DNA from 3 places in the Streptomyces alboniger genome. Region 3 is predicted to be linked to each of the others. Evidence: riboswitches for the same ligand, from Rfam matches in the RefSeq annotation. Region 3 holds a riboswitch; each other region holds the start of a gene.
What was found. Region 3 has a riboswitch for cobalamin ahead of CP975_RS07765 (cobalamin biosynthesis protein). Riboswitches for the same ligand answer to the same signal wherever they lie in the genome.
Positions count from the first base shown of each region.

Region 1: linked by a shared signal. The riboswitch ahead of CP975_RS12750 (CbtB domain-containing protein) and the one ahead of CP975_RS07765 (cobalamin biosynthesis protein) in region 3 are both predicted to bind cobalamin.
Region 2: linked by a shared signal. The riboswitch ahead of CP975_RS23755 (ribonucleoside-diphosphate reductase subunit alpha) and the one ahead of CP975_RS07765 (cobalamin biosynthesis protein) in region 3 are both predicted to bind cobalamin.

Region 1 covers NZ_CP023695.1:2,905,325-2,910,479, forward strand. The annotation lists gene CP975_RS12735 (glycosyltransferase family 2 protein) at 1-158, shown strand, start outside; gene glxA (radical copper oxidase GlxA) at 155-2,092, shown strand; gene CP975_RS12745 (glycoside hydrolase family 6 protein) at 2,150-3,184, opposite strand; cobalamin riboswitch at 3,636-3,756, shown strand; gene CP975_RS12750 (CbtB domain-containing protein) at 3,791-4,012, shown strand; gene CP975_RS12755 (CbtA family protein) at 4,036-4,818, shown strand; gene CP975_RS12760 (class F sortase) at 4,799-5,155, opposite strand, start outside.
Region 2 covers NZ_CP023695.1:5,289,930-5,295,084, reverse strand. The annotation lists gene CP975_RS23775 (YbdD/YjiX family protein) at 1-51, shown strand, start outside; gene CP975_RS23770 (DUF3311 domain-containing protein) at 173-427, shown strand; gene mctP (monocarboxylate uptake permease MctP) at 424-2,052, shown strand; gene CP975_RS23760 (GNAT family N-acetyltransferase) at 2,129-2,629, shown strand; cobalamin riboswitch at 2,690-2,812, shown strand; gene CP975_RS23755 (ribonucleoside-diphosphate reductase subunit alpha) at 2,941-5,155, shown strand, end outside.
Region 3 covers NZ_CP023695.1:1,774,985-1,780,139, reverse strand. The annotation lists gene CP975_RS07770 (cobyric acid synthase) at 1-1,259, opposite strand, end outside; gene CP975_RS07765 (cobalamin biosynthesis protein) at 1,256-2,227, opposite strand; cobalamin riboswitch at 2,355-2,474, opposite strand; gene CP975_RS07760 (hypothetical protein) at 2,626-2,850, opposite strand; gene CP975_RS07755 (inorganic phosphate transporter) at 2,863-4,164, opposite strand; gene CP975_RS07750 (class II aldolase/adducin family protein) at 4,468-5,154, shown strand.

The DNA of each region.
Region 1 (5,155 bases), 1.1 Mb from region 3:
TGCCGGACCTGGTGGTTCCGCACCAGCGTGACGCCACCGCGCCACTGCCGCACACCTCGCACTCGCCGCACGCACCGCACGCACCGCAGCACAAGCCCAGCTGGGCGGCGGCGCCCGATCAGACCATGCAAATTTCCCTTGGGGGACGTAAGAAATGAACGACCGTTCCAGCCGCCGCCGCGCCCGCCGCATCGCGATAGGCGCGGCGGTCGTCCTCGCGCTGGCGGGGATGAACGGACCGTGGCTGTGGCGCGTGGGCTCCGAGAAGTACCACGACTACAAGATCAACAGGCCGGAGTACAAGGCGGACAACGGCCACTGGCAAGTCATCGACTTCCCCGAGGAGTACCGCCAGAACACGATCCACGCGGCGCTCCTGCACACGGGCAAGGTGCTGCTGGTCGCCGGGTCGGGCAACAACCAGAAGAACTTCGACAAGAAGAAGTTCGACACCCGCCTGTGGGACCCGGTGAAGGGGACCATCAAGAAGATCCCGACGCCCACCGACCTGTTCTGCACGGGCCACACCCAGCTGGGCAACGGCAATCTGCTCATCGCGGGCGGCACCCAGCGCTACGAGAAGCTGAAGGGCGACATCACCAAGGCCGGCGGCCTGATGATCGTCCACAACGAGGACCCGGACGAGCCGAAGACGATCCCGGCGGGCACGAAGTTCACGGGCAAGAAGAACGGCAAGACGTTCGTCTCCCAGGACAGCGTCCTGGTGGAGAAGGCGAAGAAGGTCTTCGACAAGCAGACCGGCCGGTTCCTGCGCACCGAGCCGGGCCTCGGCCGTGTCTACGTGGAGGCGGCCGAGAGCGGCGCCAAGTACGAGACGGGCACCCAGGACAACTACCGCGTCCAGGGCCTGAAGGGCTCCGACACCCGCAACGTCTACGGCATGGCGCAGAAGCTCGCCCTGGACAAGAAGGACTTCCAGGGGATCAAGGACAGCTTCGAGTTCGACCCGGTCGCCGAGCGGTACATCAAGGTCGACCCGATGAACGAGGCGCGCTGGTACCCCACGCTGACCACGCTCACCGACGGCAGGATCCTCTCCACCTCGGGCCTCGACGAGATCGGCCAGCTGGTGCCGGGCAAGAACGAGGTGTACGACCCGAAGACGAAGAAGTGGACGTACACGAAGGGGATCCGCCAGTTCCCGACGTATCCGGCGATCTTCCAGATGGCCGACGGCAAGCTCTTCTACTCAGGTTCGAACGCGGGCTACGGCCCCGACGACGTGGGCCGCAAGCCCGGCATCTGGGATCTGAGGACCAACAAGTGGCAGGGCATCCCGGGCCTGAGCGACCAGAAGCTCCTGGAGACGTCCGGCACGGTCGAGCTGCCGCCCGCCCAGGACCAGAAGTACATGGTGGTCGGCGGCGGCGGGGTCGGCGAGTCCAAGCAGTCCAGCGAGAAGACCCGCATCGTCGACCTGAAGGCGGACGAGCCGAGGTTCGTCGACGGCCCCCCGCTGGAGAAGGGCACCCGCTACCCGCAGATCTCGACGCTGCCGGACGACACCGTGCTGATCTCCGGCGGCTCCGAGGACTACCGCGGGCGCAGCGACTCCAACATCCACCAGGCGCGGATCTACGACGCCAAGACGGGCGACATGCGGCGGGTGGCCGACCCCGAGGTGGGCCGCAACTACCACTCCGGTTCGATCCTGCTGCCCGACGGCCGCGTGATGTTCTTCGGCTCCGACTCGCTCTACGCCGACAAGGCCAACACCAAGCCGGGCGAGTTCGAGCAGCGCATCGAGATCTACACGCCGCCGTACCTCTTCCACGGCTCGCGGCCGACGCTCGGCAAGGGCCCGAAGACCATCGAGCGGGGCGAGTCGGGGGCCTTCCCGACCAAGCACTCCTCGGCCATCAAGACGGCCCGCCTCATCCGGCCGAGCGCGTCCACGCACGTCACGGACATCGACCAGACGTCGATCGCGCTCGACCTGAAGAAGGAGAAGGGTTCCGTCACCGTGACGGTCCCGAAGAACCGGAGCCTGGTCGAGTCGGGGTGGTACATGCTCTTCGTCACGGACGACCAGGGCACCCCCAGCGAGGCCCGCTGGGTCCACGTGCCGTAGGGACAGCCCCGTAAGGGGCGTCCGGCTACCCCGCGTTCTTGCTACTCCGCGTTCTTGCTACTCCGCGTTCCTGGCGAGGCCCAATGCGTACTCGGGCCACCACTCGCCGGCCTTCGGGCCACCCCGGCACGTGCCGTCCGACTCACCCGGGCGCTTGACCCAGAGATACGCGTCGACCAGCGGATCGTCCGTCTTGGTCGTGGGCGTCTCGCCGAGCGCCCGGCCCGGCGGGTTGCACCAGGGGTCCTTGCCCTTGGTGTACGCGCCGTTGCCGTTGCGCCCGGTGTCGATGACGAACGGCTTGTTGCCGATCTTCGCCGAGAGCTTCTTGCCGAACTCCGTACTGGCCTCGGTGGTCTGGAAGTTCGAGACGTTCACCGAGAAGCCATCGGCCTGCTCGACGCCGGACCGCTTCAGGGGCTCCCAGAGCGAGTCGGGGTTCTGCCAGCCCGCGTTGCCCGCGTCCAGGTACACCTTGGTGTTCTTCAGGGACTTGAGCTTCTCGATGGCGCCCTTGAGCAGGTCGTACCGCTCCTCGTGGAACTGTTCGGGCGTGCAGTTGTCCACCATGTGGAGCACCGCGTCCGGCTCCAGGATCACCGTGGCGCGGCGGTCGCCGATGCCCTTGGCGACCTGGTCGACGAACGTCCGGTACGCGTTGCCGTCGGCCGCGCCGCCGCCCGAGTACTGGCCGCAGTCGCGGTGCGGGATGTTGTAGAGGACCAACAGGGCGTCGCGGTCGGCCTTCTGCGCGGCCTCGGTGAAGCCGCGCGCCTGGTCCTCCGCGTTCTCCGGGACGATCCACTCGGGAACCGGCTGCTCCGCGATCTTCCGGATCAGCTCGGCGTCGTCCTTCTTGCCGTCCTTCTCATAGGCGGCGACCTGCTTGGCCGCGTTCCCCTCCGGGTTGACCCAGTACGGGTCCCGGTCCTTGGGCTGCTGCTTCACCGGCTGACCCGACGTGTCGTCCTCCGCGTCACCGCCGGAGGAGGAGCACCCGGAAAGGAGCAGCGCGGCCCCCGCGAGCGCCACTCCCGTCCTCACCCCCCTGGCCGCGAAACCATGCCCGCGGCCGGTGCCTTTGCGGTACATCCACTCCCCCTTGGGTGCACTGTCCGGATGTCAATCCTGACATACGCCCACCCTGCCCACGAGGGCCGCCCGTCGTGCGGGAGGAGCTGTAGGAGAGCTGTTACCGAGAGGCGTTACCGCACGCCACGGAAGGGTAGGCGCAGGGCGTTTCGGCGAGGCCGGACCGTGTCTTCCTGAGGGCGCTCATTCGTCCTAGAGTCTGCTGTACGGCCCAAGCCCCCGGCCTTCGCAGCCACCCCCTGCACGCGGGATGGCCTGTGAACCTCCCGCGTCGGCGCCGGGTTCCTCCCGCAGCTCGTGCGCACGCGGTCGAGGAACCGGCCCGATCGGCGGCTCCTGGGGGAGCGGGCCGCCGACCGGGCCGGATGCACCGGGCCGGGCCGGTGCCGTGGACCCGCCGAGGGGTGTTGACAGCCCCCCTGACGTGCTGGGACTCTCCGGGACGACAAGTCCATACATCGAGGCGACGGTTGACAGGAACCCGGTGCGAATCCGGGGCGGTCCCGCCACTGTGACCCGTACGCGACCAGCGTGCGCGGAAGTCAGGAACTGAACCGTCGTCCTCCTGCCATGGGGCGTGGAAACCCCAGAAGGAGGCCCACCGGTATGTCCCTGCACTCCGCAGCGCCGCACACCGACACCACGGCGAGCCAGGCCGCCGTGACCCAGACCCGTGACTGGCTGATCGCGTCCGCCGCCGCGATCCTCGCGCTCGTCGCCCTGTACGCCGTGTTCTTCGACAACGGCACGCTGATCTCGGCCACCGGCGACTATCTCCACGAGTTCGCGCACGACGGCCGGCACCTCTTCGGCGCCCCGTGCCACTGACCCGGCGGACGGACATCAGCACCATGCACTCATCCCCCGTACTCCCCCTGCTCGGACGCGGTCTGGTGGCGGGAGGGGCGGCGGGCCTCGCGGCCGGCCTCTTCTCCCTGCTGCTCGCCGAGCCCCTGATGGACCGCGCGATCCGCGCCGAGGAGAAGCGCTCGGCCGCCGAGGAGCACGCCCACGGCGCGGCGCAGGCCGTCCAGCACCACGAGGAGCTGTTCAGCCGCTCCACGCAGCACGGCGGCCTGGTGGTGGCCGCGGTCGTCGCGGGGCTCGCCCTCGGCGTCCTGTTCGCCGTCGCGTACGCGGCGGTGCACCGCCGCGATCCGCGGGCGACGCCATGGCCGCGCGCGCTGGCCTTCTCCGCCGCGGCCTTCCTCGCCGTCTCCCTCCTGCCCGGCCTGCGCTACCCGGCGAACCCGCCGGGCGTCGGCGACGCGGGCACCGTCGGCAACCGCCAGGCGCTGTGGCTCGCCGCCGTCGTCATCGGCGTCCTCGGCATGTTCCTCGTACGCCAGGTGTACGTGCGTCTGGCCGCGCGCCCCGAACCGGTGCGGCACCTCGCGGTGGCCCTCACCGCGGTCGTCGTCCTCGCGGCACTGTTCCTGCTCCCCGACAACCCGGACCCGGTCCCGGTGGACGCGACGCTGCTGTGGAACTTCCGCATGCTGTCGCTCGGTTCGCACGCGCTGCTGTGGGCGGTGTTCGCGGCGGTCTTCGGCGCGCTGGGCCTGCGCGCCGCGCTCGGCCCGACGGCCGCGGCCCGCACCACGGCGCAGGCCTCTACCGCCGCACTCCCGTGAGGTACGCCGAGACGATCACGTTGGCCGTGTAGGCGCGGGCGGCCTTGTCGAAGGTGCCGCCGCAGGTGATGAGGCGCAGTTCGGCGCGGCCCTCCTCGTGGGGGCCGTACGCCTTCTTCGCGTCGAAGCGGTCGCGGGTGACGACCTGGACGTCGTCGACCGTGAACTCCGCGACCGTGCCGTCGTCGCGGCTCACGTCGACCCGCTCGCCGGGGCGCATCGCGCTGAGGTCGTAGAAGACCGCGGGCTTCGTCTCCGTGTCGACGTGGCCGACGAAGAGGGCCGCGCCCGGGGCTCCGGGGCGGGTGCCGCCGCCGTACCAGCCGACGGTGTCCGG
Region 2 (5,155 bases), 3.5 Mb from region 3:
CGGACGGACCGCCAGGAGTCGGACCCCCGGCAAGGATTCCGCTGCTGTTGAACAGGCGCTTCGGCACATCCGGCACTCGTCCGTTATCCGGACAGGGGTTCCATAGATCAAGACTCTCGCCTAGATTTCCCGCACGTTAAGCATGGGATAAGCGAGGGAACGGAGCCGCGATATGTCAGATGCGCCTGAAGTGGACAGACCGGTGGTCACACCGGTCCGGGTGGTCATCGCGGCCTGCCTTGTCGCACCCTTCGTGGCCATGCTCTGGGTGGGTTCGTACGCGAAGGTCGAACCGACCTTCCTCGGCATACCGTTCTTCTACTGGTACCAGATGGTCTGGGTGCTTCTCTCCACCGTGCTCACGATGATCGCGTACAAGCTGTGGCAGCGTGACCAGCGCGCCCGCAAGGAAGGTGCGCGGTCATGAACGGCGGAGTCAACGGCGTCGCGCTCGCCGTCTTCATCTTCTTCTTCATCGCGGTCACCGTCATGGGCTTCCTCGCCGCCCGCTGGCGCAAGGCCGAGAACGACCAGAGCCTGGACGAATGGGGCCTCGGCGGACGGTCGTTCGGCACCTGGGTCACGTGGTTCCTGCTCGGCGGCGACCTCTACACCGCGTACACCTTCGTGGCCGTCCCCGCGGCGATCTACGCGGCGGGCGCGGCCGGGTTCTTCGCGGTGCCGTACACGATCCTCGTCTATCCGCTGATCTTCACCTTCCTGCCGCGCCTGTGGTCAGTCTCGCACAAGCACGGCTATGTGACGACCTCCGACTTCGTGCGCGGGCGCTTCGGCTCGAAGGGGCTCTCGCTGGCCGTCGCGGTCACCGGCATCCTCGCCACGATGCCCTACATCGCGCTCCAACTGGTCGGCATCCAGGCGGTCCTCGACGTCATGGGCGTCGGCGGCGGCCCGGACACCAACTGGTTCATCAAGGACCTGCCGCTCCTGATCGCCTTCGCGGTGCTCGCCGCGTACACCTACTCGTCGGGGCTGCGCGCGCCCGCGCTGATCGCGTTCGTGAAGGACGGGCTGATCTACCTCGTCATCGTCGTCGCGATCATCTACATCCCGATCAAGCTGGGCGGCTTCGACGACATCTTCGCCAAGGCGGGCGACGCCTTCGCGCAGACCAACCCGGCCACCGACAAGCCGCGCGGCGCGCTCGTGCCCGCCGAGGCCGGGCAGTGGACGTACGCGACGCTCGCGCTCGGATCGGCCCTCGCACTGTTCATGTACCCGCACTCGATCACGGCGACGCTCTCCTCCAAGAGCCGCGACGTGATCCGCCGCAACACCACGATCCTGCCGCTGTACTCGCTGATGCTCGGCCTGCTCGCGCTGCTCGGCTTCATGGCGATCGCGGCGGGGATCAAGGTCGACAACGGCCAGCTGGCGATCCCGCAGCTGTTCGAGAACATGTTCCCCGACTGGTTCACGGGCGTGGCCTTCGCGGCCATCGGCATCGGCGCGCTGGTCCCGGCGGCCATCATGTCGATCGCGGCCGCGAACCTCTTCACCCGCAACATCTACAAGGACTTCATCAAGCCCGACGCGACGCCCGCGCAGGAGACCAAGGTCTCCAAGCTGGTCTCGCTCATGGTGAAGGTCGGCGCGCTCGCCTTCGTCCTCACCATGGACAAGACCGTCGCGATCAACTTCCAGCTCCTGGGCGGCATCTGGATCCTCCAGACCATGCCCGCGCTGGTCGGCGGCCTGTTCACGCGCTGGTTCCACCGCTGGGCGCTGCTCGCGGGCTGGGCGGTCGGCATGGTCTACGGCACGCTGGCCGCGTACGGCGTCGCCTCGCCGACGCAGAAGCACTTCGGCGGCTCGTCCGACACGATCCCGGGCATCGGCGAGATCGGTTACATCGGCCTCACCGCGTTCGTTCTGAACGTGATCGTGACCGTGGTCCTCACCTTCGTCCTGAAGGCGCTGAAGGCCCCGGAAGGCATCGACGAGACCTCTCCCGGGGACTACACCGCCGACGCGGGCGACCCGGGCGTCGTCCAGGAACTGCCGAAGGCGACGGCGGGCGCCGGGCACTGACCCACTCGCCGTCACGGCAGAGGGCCGCCGGAAAATCGGCGGTCCTCTGCCGTACCCGTGTTGCACACTGCGCCCCATGGACTTCACGATCACGATCAGATCCGCGCGCCCAGAGGAGTACGAGGCGCTCGGCGACCTCACCGCACAGGCCTATCTCGACGGCGGGCACCTGGACTTCGGGGTGGACGACCCCTATCTCGTGGTGCTGCGCGACGTGGCGGGACGCGCGGCGGCGGCCGAGGTCCTGGTGGCCGAGGCGGGCGGCGAGATACTCGGCTGCGTCACCTACGTCCCGGCCGGCGGCCCGATGGCCGACATCACCCGCGACGGCGAGGCGGAGATCCGCATGCTGGCCGTCTCCCCCGCGGCGCGCGGCCGGGGCACCGGAGAGACGCTCGTACGGGAGTGCGTGCGGCGCGCCGAGGAAGCGGGCCGTACCGCGCTCGTCCTGTCCACGCAGACCTCGATGCACGCCGCCCACCGGCTGTACGAGCGCCTCGGCTTCGTCCGCACACCGGAGCGCGACTGGCGCCCCATCGAGACGGTGCCGCTGCTGACGTACGCGCTGAAGCTCTAGCCACCACTCCGCGAGCCGACACAAGATGTGGGCCCGCTTCAGAGGCCCGGCACAAGATGTATGCTCGTGCTCGCTGTCGCCGCAGGGGAATCCGGTGCAAGTCCGGAACTGTCCCGCAACGGTGCATGTGTACGCGTTTGGCGTACGCGGAGTCCGAGGACCTGCCGACAGTGCGCCCGTGCCGTCCGGCCCGGGTGCCGACCGTCCGGGCCTCGTGGAGTGGGCCGGTGGACGCGGTACGCCGCCCTGTCCGGGTGCGCCCGTGTGCCCTCCCCTCCCCTGGCCCAGAGCCGAGCGAGGGAGTGCCCCACGTGACCATCGCGCCTGCCGAACCCGCGTCAGCGACCAAGCCGACCGCCGAGGGTGGCGAAGGAACCGACGGCCCAGGGGCCGCGCTGCTGCGCACCCTGACCGAACTCACCGTCGACCTTCCCGACGCCGACCCCGGCCGGGTCGCCGCCGCCGCGCTGCGCGGCCGCTCGGCCAAGGCCGACGCGTCGGAGCTGCGGGAGCTGGCGACCGAGGCGGCCGCGGGGCTCATCTCCGACGACCCGGCGTACTCGAAGCTGGCGGCCCGGCTCCTGTCGATCGGCATCCGCGAGGAGGCGGCCACGCAGGGCGTGCGCTCCTTCACCGAATCCGTGGCGGTCGGCCACCGCGAGGGCCTGATCGCCGACCGCACGGCGTCCTTCGTGACCGAGCACGCGGCCCGGCTCGACGCGCTGGTGGACGCCGCGCACGCCGACGGCGCCGACTTCCGCTTCGAGTACTTCGGCCTGCGCACCCTGCACAGCCGCTATCTGCTGCGCCACCCGATCACCCGGCAGGTCATCGAGACCCCGCAGCACTTCATGCTGCGCGTCGCGAGCGGCCTGGCCAAGGACGACGGCGCCGCCGCCGTGGACGAGGTCGCCGCGCTGTACGGCCTGATGAGCCGCCTGGACTACCTGCCGTCCTCGCCTACGCTCTTCAACTCCGGCACCCGCCACCCTCAGATGTCCTCCTGCTACCTCCTCGACTCCCCGCTGGACGAGCTGGACTCGATCTACGACCGCTACCACCAGGTCGCGCGGCTCTCCAAGCACGCGGGCGGCATCGGACTCTCGTACTCCCGCATCCGTTCCCGGGGTTCGCTGATCCGCGGCACGAACGGGCACTCGAACGGCATCGTGCCGTTCCTCAAGACCCTGGACGCCTCGGTCGCCGCCGTGAACCAGGGCGGCCGGCGCAAGGGCGCCGCCGCGGTCTACCTGGAGACCTGGCACTCCGACATCGAGGAGTTCCTGGAGCTGCGCGACAACACCGGTGAGGAGGCGCGCCGCACGCACAACCTCAACCTCGCGCACTGGATCCCGGACGAGTTCATGCGCCGGGTCGCCGGCGACCAGGACTGGTCGCTGTTCTCCCCGGCCGACGTGCCCGAGCTGGTGGACCTGTGGGGCGAGGAGTTCGACGCCGCCTACCGCGGGGCCGAGGCCGCCGGGCTCGCGAAGAAGACGATCCCGGCCCGCGATCTGTACGGCCGCATGATGCGCACCCTCGCACAGACCGGCAACGGCTGGATGACGTTCAAGGACGCCGCCAACCGCACCGCCAACCAGACGGCGGAGCCCGGCCACACCGTGCACTCCTCCAACCTCTGCACCGAGATCCTGGAGGTGACGGACGACGGCGAGACGGCGGTCTGCAACCTCGGCTCGGTGAACCTCGGCGCGTTCGTGGAGGACGGCGACCTCGCCTGGGACCGGCTCGACGAGACCGTCCGGACGGCCGTCACCTTCCTCGACCGTGTCGTCGACATCAACTTCTACCCGACCGAGCAGGCCGGGCGCTCCAATGCCAAGTGGCGCCCGGTGGGCCTCGGCGCGATGGGCCTCCAGGACGTCTTCTTCCAGCTGCGGCTGCCCTTCGACTCCCCCGAGGCGCGCGCCCTCTCCACCCGCATCGCCGAGCGGATCATGCTCGCCGCGTACGAGGCGTCTGCCGACCTCGCCGAGCGCGAGGGCCCGCTGCCCGCCTGGGAGAAGACCCGGACCGCGCGCGGTGTGCTGCACCCCGACCACTACGACGTCGAGCCGGCCTGGCCGGAGCGGTGGGCGGCGCTGCGGGAACGCATCGCCCGGACCGGCATGCGCAACTCCCTGCTGCTGGCCATCGCGCCGACCGCCACCATCGCGTCCATCGCGGGTGTCTACGAGTGCATCGAGCCGCAGGTCTCCAACCTCTTCAAGCGCGAGACGCTCAGCGGTGAGTTCCTCCAGGTCAACGCCTACCTCGTGGAGGAGCTGAAGCGGCTCGGCGTCTGGGACACGCAGACCCGCGAGGCGCTGCGCGAGGCCAACGGCTCGGTGCAGGGCTTCGGCTGGATCCCGGAGGAGGTCCGCGCGCTGTACCGCACGGCGTGGGAGATCCCGCAGCGCGGCCTGATCGACATGGCCGCCGCGCGCACCCCGTTCCTCGACCAGGCGCAGTCGCTCAACCTGTTCCTGGAGACGCCGACCATCGGCAAGCTCTCCTCGATGTACG
Region 3 (5,155 bases):
CACACCTCGCCGACCCGGCAGCCGTCCAGGAAGGCCTCCCCGCCCGCGACCTCGGCCACGCCGTGATGGATCTCGTACCCCTCGACGCGCTCGCCGAGGGCCTCGCCCACCGGTCTCGCCAGGGTCTTCTCGCGGGCGAACCGCACCCGCACCGGCAGCAGCCCGAGGCCGTCCACCGAACCCGCCCGCGACTCGACCTCGTCCTCGATGTGCTCGCCGAGGACCTGGAAGCCGCCGCAGATCCCGAGCACCGGCCGCCCCTCGGCGGCGCGGCGCGCGAGGGCGTCCGCGAGCCCGCGCTCGCGCAGCCACTCAAGGGCCCGCACGGTGCCGCGCGTTCCCGGTACGACCACGAGGTCGGCGTCGACCAGTTCCTCGGCCCGGTCCACGAACCGCACGACGACACCCGGCTCCGCGGCCAGCGCGTCCACGTCCGTGAAGTTGGACATCAGCGGTACCGCGCACACCGCGACCCGCAGCACGTCCTCGCCGACCGGGGGCGCCACCGTCGACTCCCGCACGGCGCCCCGCAGGGAGACCCGCAGGCCGTCCTCCTCGTCGATGCCGAGCCCGTGCCGGAACGGCAGCACGCCGAACGTGCGCCGCCCGGTGAGGCCGTGCAGCATGTCGAGACCGGGTTCGAGGAGGGAGACGTCACCCCGGAACTTGTTGACGAGATACCCGGCCACCAGCTCCTGGTCGGCCGCGCTCAGCAGTGCCGTCGTCCCGAAGAAGGACGCGAAGACCCCGCCCCGGTCGATGTCACCGACCACCAGGACGGGGAAGCGGGCGGCCCGCGCGATCCCCATGTTCACGATGTCGGTGCGCCGCAGATTGATCTCGGCGGGACTGCCCGCCCCTTCACAGATCACGGCGTCATAGCTGCCCCGCAACTCCTCCAGGCATCCCACGACGGTGTCGAGCAGCGCCGCCTGCCGCCCCCCGTGGTAGCCGCGCGCGCTCATCTCGCCCACCGGCTTGCCCATCAGCACGACCTGGCTGGAGCGGTCGCTGCCCGGCTTGAGCAGTACGGGGTTCATCAGCGCGCTCGGCTCGACGCGGGCGGCCTGCGCCTGCATGGCCTGCGCCCGCCCGATCTCCGCTCCCTCGCGGGTGACGAAGGAGTTGAGCGACATGTTCTGTGCCTTGAACGGCGCGACGGCCACGCCCTTGCGGGTGAGCCACCGGCAGATCCCGGCGGTGACGACGCTCTTGCCCGCGTCCGAGGTGGTCCCGGCGACCAGCAGTCCACCACTCATGAGTTTCTCCCTGACTTCGCCGACCGTGGGGTGTTCGCCGAGCGCAGCACCCGGCGGGCCGCCACCGCGACTCCCAGCGCCAGCCAGCTGACCCGCCGCGACAGCTTCACGGCCCGCTCGATGTCCTCGACGCCGACGTCCCGGCCGTCCGCGTTCAGCACGGGCCGGTGCTCGACGCGCCCCGCGTACGAGAGGGTCCCGCCCAGCCGCACGCCCAGCGCCCCGGCGAAGGCCGCCTCGACGGGCCCGGCGTTGGGGCTCGGATGCTTCGCGGCATCGGCCCGCCACGCCCGCACGGCTCCGGCGGGCGCGTCCCCCGCGAGAGCGGCCAGGGCGGCGGTGAGCCGCGCCCCCGGCCACCCGAGGACGTCGTCGAGCCGGGCGCAGGCCCAGCCGTAGCGGCGGTACTTGGGCGACTTGTGGCCGACCATGGCGTCGAGGGTGTTCACGGCGCGGAAGGCGACGAGCCCCGGCACCCCGCCGACGGCACCCCACACCAGGGCGCCGACCACCGCGTCGGAGGTGTTCTCGGCGACGGACTCGACGACGGCGCGCGCGATCCCGTCGGAGTCCAGCGCCTGCGGATCCCGCCCGCACAGATGGGGCAGCCGCTCCCGGGCCACCTCCACGTCACCGGCGGCCAGCGCCCCGCCGATGGCCCGCGCCTCCCGGCCGAGCGAGGTACCGCCGACCACGGCCCAGGTCGCGGCGGCGGTCAGCGCGACGGACGCGGCGGGGGAACGGCGTACAAGACGAGCGGCGAGGGTGGCGGCACCCGCCGCGCCCCCGGCACACACCACGGCGTGCAGCGCGCCCCACCCGCGGTGGTCCCGCCACAGCGCCCGCTCGACGGCGGCCGCCGTACGCCCGAACGCGGCGACCGGATGGCCCCGGCGGGGATCGCCGAGCAGCAGGTCGCCGAGGAGGCCGGCGGCGGCGCCGTACGCGAAGTCGCGGTCGGCACTCATGGGCTCAGCCCGTCGTCGTGCGGAGGAGGGAGCTGACGCTCGGGAACTGGTCCGGCAACGGGCGGCCGCGCATGGCGATATGTCCTCACTCAGGGTGTCCGCGCCCTGGTTCGACGTGATCGGCGGCGAGAGTTCCTGGCTTCCGGGGAGCGTCGTGGCTTCCCGGTGACAGTGGCGGGACCGCGCCGGATTCGCACCGGCTTCCTCTTCTGCCGCCGTAGTTGGCCCCGGCAGTCCACCACGCCCCGCGAACGCCCGTCAACTCGCCGTTGACCTGCGGCGGGAGAGTGTGCGGAGCCCCACAGCGGCGCTCCACAGCGGGGCCCGCATACGACGGTGGGGGTGCGGGACGTGTACACGTCCCGCACCCCCACCGTCGTATGCGGGCCCCGCTGCCCTCAGGCGACGATCAGATAGATCCCGTACGCCACGGCCGCCGCGCAGAGCGCGAAGCAGGCGTACGCGCCGGTGCGCGCCATGGCCGCGGAGCCGCCGCCCGACGCGGACGCCGTCTCCTGCTTGGAGAGACCGATGATGCCGAGGGTGAACAGGCCCACGAGAGCCACCGTCACGGCGAGGCTGACTCCGAAGACGGAGCCGAGAGCTGCCCAGTCGATGTTCATGCTGATGTGTCCTTACACCGTCGCGGGCCGGGCGGGGTCCGCCATGGCGCCGGTCGTGGTCGAGGTCGGGGCCGCGATGGTGGCCTTGACCGGGTCGTCGGAGGGGGCCCCCACGGCGGCCAGCGGGCCGGCCGGGGGCGGCTGGACGGCGGCGATCGCGGTGGTCACGACGCCCACGGGCTCGGTGCCCGCGGTGTCGTGGCCGTGGCGGATCTCGTCGTCGGTGACGTTGGTGTGGTCCACGGAGTTGCGCCGCGAGAGCGCCCAGATGACGGCCGAGCCGGCGATCAGGAGCGCCGCGGTGACCGCGATGCCCCAGGGGCCCTGCTTGGTGAGGAACTCGGCGCCCGCGCCGACCAGACCGGCGGCCGGCAGGGTCAGACCCCACGCGACGAACATCCGGGTCGCGGTCGACCAGCGGACCACGCCGCCCTTGCGGCCGAGGCCCGCGCCCATCACGGCGCCGGAGCAGGACTGGGTGGTGGAGAGCGAGAAGCCCAGGTGCGAGGAGGCCAGGATGACCGTCGCGGCGCTGGTCTGGGCGGCGAAGCCCTGCTGCGGCTGGAGGTCGGTGAGGCCCTTGCCCATGGTGCGGATGATGCGCCAGCCGCCGAGGTAGGTGCCGAGGGCGATGGCCACACCGGCCGAGACGATGACCCACATCGGGGGGTTCGCGCCCGGGTTCAGGACACCGCCGGTGACCAGGGCGAGCGTGATGATGCCCATGGTCTTCTGCGCGTCGTTCGTGCCGTGCGCCAGCGAGACGAGGCCCGCGGAGGCGATCTGGCCCGCGCGGTAGCCCTTGGCCGTCGCCCTGGTGTCGGTGTTGCGGCCGATGCGGTACGTCAGGCGCGTCGCCAGTGTCGCGGCGAGACCCGCCACGAGCGGCGCGGCGAGGGCCGGGATCAGCACCTTGGTGACGACGGTGCCGCCGTTGATCGACGACCAGCCCATCGACATGACCGCGGCGCCGATGAGGCCGCCGAAGAGGGCGTGGGAGGAGCTGGAGGGCAGGCCCACCAGCCAGGTCAGCAGATTCCAGAGGATCGCGCCGACGAGCGCGGCGAAGATGACCTCGGTCTTGAGGCCGTCCTCGTTGACGATGCCGCCGGAGATCGTCTTGGCGACTTCGACGGAGAGGAAGGCTCCGACGAGGTTCAGCACGGCGGACATGGCCACCGCCGTCTTGGGCTTGAGAGCGCCGGTCGAGATGGTCGTCGCCATCGCGTTGGCAGTGTCGTGGAAACCGTTCGTGAAATCGAACACGAGAGCGGTGACGATCACGATCCCGAGGAGAAGCGTGATGTGTTCCATTTACCCAGGCTTCTGTTGGACGTCAGTGGCATGTGGAACGTAGGCAACCTGGGTGAACGGAAAGTGAACTGGGTCGGGCGGCGCGGTGACCCAAAGTGGAGCGCCGCCGCTCCGTCTCCATCAGGTGACTGATCACGATCGTACGGAGTGGCGCGGCCAGGCCACGAATCCGGGCGGAGTGTCGCCTTCCACCACCCTCGCGCGCGCCCTTCTCGCGCCCCGGTCCCGGGGGTCCCCGGCGCCGCGGAAGAGATCCTTGTCACGCCGCTTCGGGGCCGCGCGCCCGGCTGGCAGGATCGCCCCATGACTGAGCAGCGGCAGGGCGCGGAGCGGGACGCCGTCGGGCGGGCGTGGCGCGAGCTGGTGGAGACGGCCCGCAGGACGGTGACGGACGGCCTGGTCGTCGGCACCTCGGGCAATGTCTCCGTGCGGGTCGGTGACACGGTCCTCGTCACCCCGAGCGGGGTGCCCTACGACCGGCTGCGGCCCGACGGCCCCGAGGACGCGGTCGGCGTCGACCTCGGAGGGCGGCAGGTCCTCGGCGACCTCGCGCCCACCAGCGAGCTGCCCATGCACCTCGCGATCTACCGCGCCACCGACGCGAGGGCCGTCGTCCACACCCACGCGGTGCACGCCACGGCCGTCTCCATGCTGGTCCCCGAGCTGCCGGGGGTCCACTACATGACAGGCGCCCTCGGCGGCCCGGTCCGTGTCGCCCCCTACGCCCTCTACGGCACCGAGGAGCTGGCGCGGAACATGCTCCAGGCCCTGCGCGGCCGGACGGGGTGCCTCCTCCAGAACCACGGAACCGTCACCTACGGAGACTCCCTGCCCCAGGCGTACGACCGCACGGCGCAACTGGAATGGATGTCCCGCCTCTGGCTCACGGCCTCGGCCGTGCCGGGCCGCACTCCGACGCTTCTCTCTCCCGAGCGTCTGAAAGAAGCGGAGGAGAAGCTGAGGGGCTACGGCCAGCAGCCGCCCCCTTGAG